2 regions of the Mixta mediterraneensis genome follow, and region 1 is predicted to be linked to the other one. Evidence: riboswitches for the same ligand, from Rfam matches in the RefSeq annotation. Region 1 holds a riboswitch; the other holds the start of a gene.
What was found. A riboswitch is a leader RNA that binds a small molecule or an ion and turns the genes downstream of it on or off. The one in region 1 is predicted to bind thiamine pyrophosphate.
Positions count from the first base shown of each region.

Region 1 (4,654 bases):
GATGTCCGCCATGCCAAACAGCGTTTGTCGATGCAGATTATGCAACTCGACCACATCGCCATCATAAAGACGGATAAATCCAACCCCCGCCCCAGCCAGTAACGGGAGCAGTGTGGAACCCAGTCCGCCTGCGCCAACCACCAGCACGCGCGCGCTGGCTAAACGCTGCTGGCCTGCTTCTCCGATCTCTGGCAACATTGTTTGCCGCTGATAACGATCCATCTTTTATCCTTAGCTGAGCTGGGCCAGACCAAAAATCGGCGTAGAAGCCGCAGCCATTTCGCGCCGCTGCATCATGCCAGCCTGCTGCGCAATCAGCCCGGCATCAATTGCCGAAGCGAAGGCGCCAGCCATACTCACCGGATCGCCCGCTTTGGCGACAGCGGTATTCAGTAAAATGCCATCAAAGCCCAACTCCATCGCATGGGCGGCCTGGCTTGGCGCGCCAATACCTGCATCAATAATCAGTGGAATATCTTTAAACCACGCGCGCATTGAGCGCAGCCCTTCAATGTTGCGCAGCCCCTGACCAGAACCAATTGGCGCTCCCCACGGCATCAGCAGTTCACAGCCCGCTTCCAGTAGCTTTTCACCCAGAATCAGATCTTCAGTGGTATAGGGGAAAACGTTAAAACCCTCCATACAGAGAATGCGAGCGGCTTCCACTAACGCAAAGGGATCGGGCTGCAACGTATCAGCGTGGCCAATCACTTCCAGCTTGATCCAGGATGTGTTGAACAGCTCACGCGCCATCTGCGCCGTGGTAACCGCTTCTTTGACCGTATGACAACCGGCGGTATTCGGTAAAATCCGCTTATTGAGCTGCTTAAGCAACTCCCGAAAGGCCCCGCCCGCGTTGCCTTCGCGACGCAGGCTAACGGTAATGATTTCGGCTCCTGAAGCATTAATCGCCTGCTGTAAAATTTCTGGCGAAGGATACCCGGCGGTGCCCAGTAAAAAGCGCGACTGTGGCTGAAAATCATAAAACATCACTTATCCTCCCTGCATTGGCGACAACACTTCTAACTGGCTGCCCGCTGCGATTTTCTGTATTTCATATTGCGAACGCGGAATGAATTCGCCATTGATAGCGCTGGCAACGCAACTGGCATCAATTTGCTGTTCACGCAGCAGTTCGGCCAGCGTGCTGGCTTCAGTATCAATCGTGCGGCCATTGAGATGAATACGCATTACCTACTCTCCTGGGTCAGTTGCTGCATCAGTTTTTCGGCCATTATCGGTGCCAGCAAAAAGCCATGACGATACATACCATTTACATAAAACAGGCCATTTTCGTAGCGAACTTCTGGCAGATTATTGCGATAAGCAGGACGCAAACCGGTGCCGCTTTCAACTATACGGGCTTCAGACAAGGCTGGATGAATGGTGTAGGCTGCGCTGAGCAACTCCATCATGGCACGAGCGCTAATGGGGCTGTCATCATGACTTTCTACCATAGTGGCGCCCAGCATGAAGCGCCCTTCCGCACGCGGCACCAGATAGCATGGAAAACGAGGGTGGAGCAGCCGTACCGGGCGTGAAAACTGTACCTCATTACTTTGCAGGATCAGCATTTCGCCGCGCACCGCCCGAAGTTCGGGCTGCGCCTGAACGGCATGGACCCCGCGGCAGTCAATAATTTGCCCGCTGGCTTTGCCGCTGTGAAAAGAAACACCGGACTGAAGGAGTTTTTCACGCAGCTGCTGCATCGCATGCCGGGGATTAAGATGGGCTTCACTGGCAAAGTACAAACCGCGTGCGAAACGATTTTCCAGCGCAGGTTCAATGTCGCCAGGCGCAACCCATTGATGTTCCGAGGTCATTTTAGCAAAGCGTGTTAGCTCCTGACTGTCGCGCGGCGGTGCGATCACCAGCGTGCCGTTATGCTCAACGCCATTAACACGTTTTGCCCACCACGCGGCAGAATGCTGTCCCCAGTCGATAACGGCTTGCGGCGCACTTTCCGCTTCACACCATGGGGCAAGCATACCGCCCGCCCAGTGTGACGCCGGGCAGCATTCATCTTTGCAGATTACATCAACCGTTTCACCACGTTCGGCTAACAGCGTTGCGACACACAATCCTGAAACACCGCTGCCCAGTACCGACCAACGGCTCATAATACGCGCTCTGCTAGCGAAGCAGTTTGATTGAGAGAGATCATCACTTTGGCCTCGTCATTTAACAGCGAAGACCCGTGATACAAGAAAGGGAAAAGCAGGAGCAAGACATTACGGCCCTTGCAGCAAGGATTTCAAAACAATGAAATCCGAGTCTTCCTACGCCAGTATCAACTGGGTCAGGTTCTAAGGGTCGCTAAGCCGCGCGCTGCGCTATTAGCCTCTCAGTCTCTTTGGCGAGACTCCCCTGACAGGTTCTATTTGTATTTTAAGGGCGCGGATTCGTCAAGTACATGCAGGGAAATATCTCCCGTGCATTGTTTGCGACTTCCTGTGCGAAGCCTGTCTCACAGGGACGATGAACCTACCGTCGAATGCACTTTTGCAGTAACGCGCAGCCTCTTTCAATGGCTTTTTTGCTGCGCTTCTGCAAATAAACTGCCGATTCGATAATGCGCTGCCAGAGATCAGTTTCTGTTACTGAACAAAACGCAGCCATTTTATGCCGTAAAAAATATCTGTAACGCGTCGGCTAATAGTGAGGGTTGTTCTTCAGGAATAAAATGCCCGCTATTCGCAATGGTTAAGCTTTCAACCTGACTGGCAAATGCGCGTAACGGCGTGGCCATATCCGGGATTGATCCTTGATCGGCGCTCACCGCTAACAGCGGAACAGTAAGTTTTCTCTCTTTCAGGCGAGCGCGGTTTTGTTCGGCGGATTGCGCCAGCGAACGATAAAACGCTAAAGCGGCGCGTAGTGCACCAGGGCGGCAAAAAATACGCAAATACTCGGCCATGACTTTTTCATCAAAAATATCCGGGTTTTTCGCTTTACGTTTCAAAAACCAGTCAAGATAAATCGATTCCCGTCCGCTGATTAACATTTCCGGCAGATCGCTGACGATATGAAACGCAAAGTGCCAGGTTTTCCAGGCTTTATCCGGCGCGATCGGCAATGCATCTGGCAATGTAATACCGGGAATACCTGCATCCAGCAGCGCCAGCTTTATTACCTTGTCGGGAAACTGAGCGGCCAGCGGAAACGCGACCCATGCGCCAATATCGTGACCCACCAGATTGAAACGGGTGATATTCAATTGTTGAAGTAACGCGACGATCAGCTGCGCCACGGTTTCAGTGTCATAGCCGTTGACCGGTAAGTCGGAATCACCCTGCCCCGGCAAATCGACTGCAATCACGTGAAATTTTTCCGCTAATCTCGGAATGACAAATCGCCAGGCGAAGCTGCTCTGCGGAAAGCCCGCCAGCAATACCACGGTTTCAGCATTCTCCTCACCAGCGCTGAGGTAATGCAGGCGCTGATGGTTAACCAGAGCAAAGTTTCGCTGGTGCTCAATGACATCTTTCATCTGCTTTCTCCTGAATATTATTTAGGTAATGATCGTTTCCTATTAGGGGAAAAATTTTTAGCTGAGGATTTTTAACGCCAGCGGCACGATAGTTTCATCAGGGCGTGTTGGCGCAATTTTCCCTGCTACGCGCATGCCAAGCACGATACACAACATCAGCGAGGCCGTTGCATCTGCATTGAGTTCAGCGTTGATCGAGCCATCTTGCTGTCCTTGCTGAATGAGCAAAGTGAGAGTTTGCAAATTGCGCGTCATCGCTTCACTTACCGCCTCGGCAAGATCCTCCTCAAGCGTCTGCAGTTCCACTGCGCTGCCCGCCACCAGGCAGCCGCGCTTCCCTTCAAGATCTCGTACCGAATCGACGTAAAAATGCAGAAGAGCCTCAAGCCTGGCGAAACCTGTCTTGCCGGATTCCAGCCGGGTGCGTAGCTCGCCATTACGCAACGACAGATAGCGTGCAAATACCTGCGCAAATAACTGGCGTTTATCGCTGAAGGCTTTGTAAATACTGCCCGTGGTGAGCTGCATGGCCTCGCTGAGATCACCCATCGACGTGGCATGGAAGCCTTTTTCACGGAACACCAGCATTGCTCGATCCAGTACTTCGTCGAGCTGGAATTCGCGTGGCCGACCACGGTATTTGGCAAGGATTTGTCTGGACAACAGTTCGCTCACTTAGGAAATGATCATTTCCTATAAGCTAGCGGAAAATACGCTTGAAGTGAAGCGAGGAATGAGCAGTGCAGCAAATCCTGTTGCCGCGCCTGCTCAGTCAGCCAGATTTGCGCTTCACCCAATGTAGAGAACTGACCTTCACCGAGAGCGAGATGAAGGCCGATATCAAAATCACGTTAAGTATGTTTCTGCTGGCTAACTGAATCGCCACAGCGACTGACGTGAACTGCAAGCGGGTGATCGTTTCATACTGCAAACCATTAAAAACAGCAAAAAGTACGCTTTCATGCGTCTTTTGCATTTAAACGTCCGAAGGATTTACCGATACCCATGCCGGACAGGATGTTTGTCGATTTCAAAGCATCAAGGGAGGCGCAATATTATGTGGGATAAAAATTCCGGAAAGCGCAAACCGCCAGAGATAAAACCCTATATAATCAAATAATTAAATGGAATCTCGCGAGAGTCATTCTGTTGATTTGGCAATCT
Region 1 covers NZ_JASUAZ010000054.1:14,511-19,164, reverse strand. Annotated here, with positions in the region: gene QRY16_RS19610 (HesA/MoeB/ThiF family protein) at 1-222, opposite strand, end outside; gene QRY16_RS19605 (thiazole synthase) at 232-990, opposite strand; gene thiS (sulfur carrier protein ThiS) at 994-1,191, opposite strand; gene QRY16_RS19595 (FAD-dependent oxidoreductase) at 1,191-2,120, opposite strand; TPP riboswitch at 2,260-2,379, opposite strand; gene QRY16_RS19590 (alpha/beta fold hydrolase) at 2,621-3,490, opposite strand; gene QRY16_RS19585 (TetR/AcrR family transcriptional regulator) at 3,548-4,165, opposite strand; gene QRY16_RS19580 (hypothetical protein) at 4,231-4,368, shown strand.

Region 2 (4,654 bases), on a different contig from region 1:
TCTTTTTAATTTTAGTGAAAGCTTTGCTGCTGCCGCCTTCAACCATATACGTTGCCAGTGTCCAGGGGCTGCCTGAAAAGCCAATCAGCGGGACTGCGCCTTGCAGATTCTTGCGAATAGTACGCACCGCGTTCATTACATAACCCAGTTCTTGTTCTGGGTCAGGAACCGGCAGGCGTTCAACATCGGCACGGCAGGTAACAGGGTTTGAGAAGCGCGGGCCCTCACCGGCTTCAAAGTACAGGCCGAGACCCATTGCATCGGGGATGGTCAGAATATCGCTGAAAAGGATCGCTGCGTCCAGCGCATAGCGGCGTAGCGGTTGCAGCGTCACCTCACAAGCCAGCTCGGCGTTTTTACATAGCGACATAAAATCACCCGCTTCGGCGCGGGTCGCTTTGTACTCCGGTAAGTAACGCCCGGCTTGTCGCATCATCCAGACCGGTGTGACATCAACCGGCTGACGTAACAGGGCGCGCAGGTAACGATCATTCTTCAGTTCATTCATTTTAAGGCTCTCTCAATTTCAGGCGCGTAGTGTAGCACTTTCCTTATGCACCGGCGCGGCAGATGGCTACGGTGTCTTCTATCAGACGGCGCGCCACAGTGCCAGGCGGCGGTAATACTGGCAGCGCGTCATAGCGGAACCAGGCGGCATCCAGCAGCTCCTTGCCATCATGTTGCAGTTCGCCACTGTCATATTCCGCCATAAAAGCCACCATGAGCGACTGCGGAAAAGGCCAGGGTTGAGAAGTCACATAGCGTACATTTTTTACCCGCACGTTACTCTCTTCCATCACTTCACGCGCGACAGCTTGTTCCAGGGTTTCGCCCACTTCGACGAATCCCGCCAGCACGGTATAAACGTTATTGCGATGCCGCGCGTGATTCGCCAACAAAATTTCCTCACCACGCCGTATGGCAACAATGATACAGGGTGCAATTTGTGGGTAATAACGTTCACGACAATGGCTGCACAAACAGGCGAACTCAAGTTTGCTACGGTGCATTTCGTGGCCGCAATAGCCGCACCATCGATGGGAACGATAAAATTCAGCCAGCTGAACACCCCGTCCGGCAAGTTGAAATAACCCAACCTCTTCATCAATTAATTGCCGTACCGACAGCATACTCTCGGCACGCGATTCGCAGATGAGCCAGACTTTTTCACCTTGCCACTCGCCAATGACCTGACCTTTACTGCCGACTAAGCCAAACTTCTTTGCAGTTCCATGCGGCAAATCGCCCTGCGGTAGCCAAAGTTTTTGCTCATGGCTGACAACCCACCATCCAGCGTCTACGCTTGAGATCTCGCATTGCATTTTTTTCGTCATCCTTAGCGTTAAACAACACGCTGAAGTCCTGATGTTAAGTGTGTAGACAAACAACTATAACTCACATGGAGTTAGATATGCTTAACCAGTTAGACGTACTGACCGAGCGCGTAGGTGGCAGCAGCGAACTCATCGATTCGTGGCTTGAAGCCCGTCGTCAGCTCCTGGTCGCTTATTACCATTTAATAGGAATGAAACCTAACAAAGAGGCGTTAACGACGCTGGATGAACAGGCGCTGGATAATTTTTGTCACGGCTTAGTCGACTACCTTTCTGCCGGGCATTTCAGTATTTACGAGCGCGTGGTGAGCGAAATGAATGGCGACAACCCAATGATTGCTGCAGCACAGTTCTATCCGCCGCTTGAGGCAAATACTGAACGTCTGATGCAGATCTATGATGGTCACTTACAGCAATCGATTGACGATGATAACTGCATGACTTTCCAGCAAGCCCTGTCTGAAGTGGGGGAAGTCCTGGAAGCACGCTTCACGCTGGAAGATAAATTGATTCAACTCACATGGGATCACCAGCTGGCGCGCCCACCGGTAGCTAACGATAATCACCTCACTCGCCCCGCTTAGCGTTAAGCGCATGTAAATATCTTGTGATTATCTATCAGCCCTTCTATGCTGGATGGGTTTTGACGACGAAAGTCTGATAAACCCGTTTTTAATTTCTTGTCGGAGTGCCTTAGGGCTGAGACCGTTCATTCGGGATCCGCGGAACCTGACCAGGTTAGAACCTGCGTAGGGAACAAGAGTAAATTTTATCCGTACGCTGGCAACACGTTGTCCACCGTATCGCTTACTCCTTCCGAACTCCGGACAAGCAACGTTCCCCTTTAACTGGAAAATTGCTATGTCTATGTCGAAAACCAACCGTCGCGAACAACGTGCCCAGGCGCAGAAATTTATAGATTCACTACAGGGCGGCAGCGCATTCCCTAACTCTAAACGCATTTGGATCACTGGCAGCCGTAATGACATTCGCGTGCCAATGCGCGAAATACAGCTCAGCCCAACCCTGGCGGGCGGAAGCAAAGATAATCCTCGTTATGAAGACAACGAAGCGGTGCCCGTGTATGACACTGCGGGTGCCTACGGCGATCCCGAGGCGCAAATTGATGTACACCGCGGCCTTGAAAAGCTGCGTGCGGGCTGGATTACCGAACGCAATGACAGTGAAAACCTCGGGCAAACAAGCTCAACCTACACCCAACAGCGCCTGGCCGATGACGGTCTCGATCATCTGCGTTTCGAGCATTTGCCCAAACCACGTCGTGCCAGAGCGGGCCGCTGTGTGACGCAGCTGCATTATGCACGTCAGGGCATCATCACACCTGAGATGGAATATATTGCGCTGCGCGAAAATATGGGTCGCGAGCGTATTCGTGGCGATGTGTTGCTGCAACAGCACGCAGGACACAGCTTTGATGCGCACCTGCCAGAAAATATTACCCCCGAGTTTGTCCGACAGGAAGTCGCCGACGGTCGCGCCATTATTCCCGCCAATATCAATCATCCTGAATCGGAACCAATGATCATTGGCCGCAACTTCCTGGTGAAGGTGAACGCCAATATTGGTAATTCAGCGGTTACGTCTTCGATCGAAGAAGAAGTGGAAAAGCTGGTCTGGTCGACTCGTTGGGGAGCCGACACGGTAATGGATCTTTCCACCGGGCGTTATATCCATGAAACCCGTGAATGGATCCTGCGTAACAGCCCGGTTCCGATTGGTACCGTGCCCATTTATCAGGCGCTGGAAAAAGTAAATGGCGTGGCAGAGGACCTTAACTGGGAAATTTTCCGCGACACGTTGCTGGAGCAAGCCGAGCAAGGCGTTGACTATTTCACCATCCATGCCGGCGTGTTGTTGCGTTACGTGCCGATGACTGCCAAACGCCTGACCGGTATTGTTTCGCGTGGCGGCTCGATTATGGCTAAATGGTGTTTATCGCATCACAAAGAGAGTTTTCTTTATCAGCATTTCCGTGACATCTGTGAAATCTGTGCCGCCTATGACGTTTCGCTGTCGCTGGGAGATGGCTTGCGGCCCGGCTCGATTCAGGATGCCAACGACGAAGCGCAATTTGCCGAACTGCATACGTTAGGTGAGCTGACGAAGATCGCCTGGGAATATGATGTTCAGGTGATGATTGAAGGTCCGGGGCATGTACCCATGCAGATGATTCGTCGCAACATGACGGAGCAGCTGGCGCACTGCCATGAAGCGCCGTTTTACACCCTCGGTCCACTCACGACTGACATCGCACCGGGATACGATCATTTCACTTCAGGTATTGGTGCAGCAATGATTGGCTGGTTTGGCTGTGCGATGCTGTGTTACGTCACGCCAAAAGAGCACCTTGGTCTGCCAAATAAAGAAGACGTGAAGCAAGGTTTAATCACTTATAAGATTGCCGCCCATGCCGCCGATCTCGCGAAAGGTCATCCCGGCGCGCAGATCCGTGATAACGCCATGTCTAAAGCGCGTTTTGAATTTCGCTGGGAAGATCAGTTTAATCTGGCACTGGACCCCCATACGGCACGGGCTTATCACGATGAAACGCTGCCGCAAGAATCCGGCAAAGTGGCACATTTTTGCTCTATGTGCGGCCCCAAATTCTGTTCGATGAAAATTACACAGGAAGTGCGCGACTACGCCGCACGTCAGGAAGCCGCCGCACAGCCGATTGAAATTGGCATGGCAAAAATGTCCGATACTTTTCGCAGCCGTGGAGGAGAACTTTACCACTCTGCGGACGCTATTCAGGAGGAGAAAATATGAATGCATTTCCCGCAACCGCGCCGCGCTTAGGGCTTTATCCGGTAGTTGATAACGTAGAGTGGATTGAGCGGCTGCTGCAGGCTGGCGTGCGCACCATTCAGCTACGGATTAAAGATCAACCTAACGAGGTGGTGGAACCGGCTATCGCTCAGGCTATTGCGCTGGGTAAACGCTATCGCGCACGCCTTTTCATCAATGATTACTGGCGACTGGCGATCAAACATCACGCCTATGGCGTGCATCTTGGGCAGGAAGATCTGGATGTTGCGAACCTTGAACTGATTAATCAGGCAGGATTACGCTTAGGCATTTCGACGCACGATGATACTGAGCTGGATCGTGCCCTGGCTTTGCGTCCCTCTTACATTGCGCTCGGGCATATCTTTCCTACGCAAACAAAAGAAATGCCTTCTGCGCCGCAGGGCTTAACCGAACTGAAACGTCATCTGGCGCGCTTGCAGGATATTTCCACCGTGGCGATTGGCGGCATCAGCATCGCGCGAGCCCCTGATGTGCTGGCAACTGGCGTG
Region 2 covers NZ_JASUAZ010000044.1:6,394-11,047, forward strand. Annotated here, with positions in the region: gene hemE (uroporphyrinogen decarboxylase) at 1-508, opposite strand, end outside; gene nudC (NAD(+) diphosphatase) at 552-1,322, opposite strand; gene rsd (sigma D regulator) at 1,412-1,918, shown strand; TPP riboswitch at 2,009-2,107, shown strand; gene thiC (phosphomethylpyrimidine synthase ThiC) at 2,196-4,124, shown strand; gene thiE (thiamine phosphate synthase) at 4,121-4,654, shown strand, end outside.
Region 2: another riboswitch for thiamine pyrophosphate. It lies ahead of thiC (phosphomethylpyrimidine synthase ThiC); the one in region 1 lies ahead of QRY16_RS19595 (FAD-dependent oxidoreductase).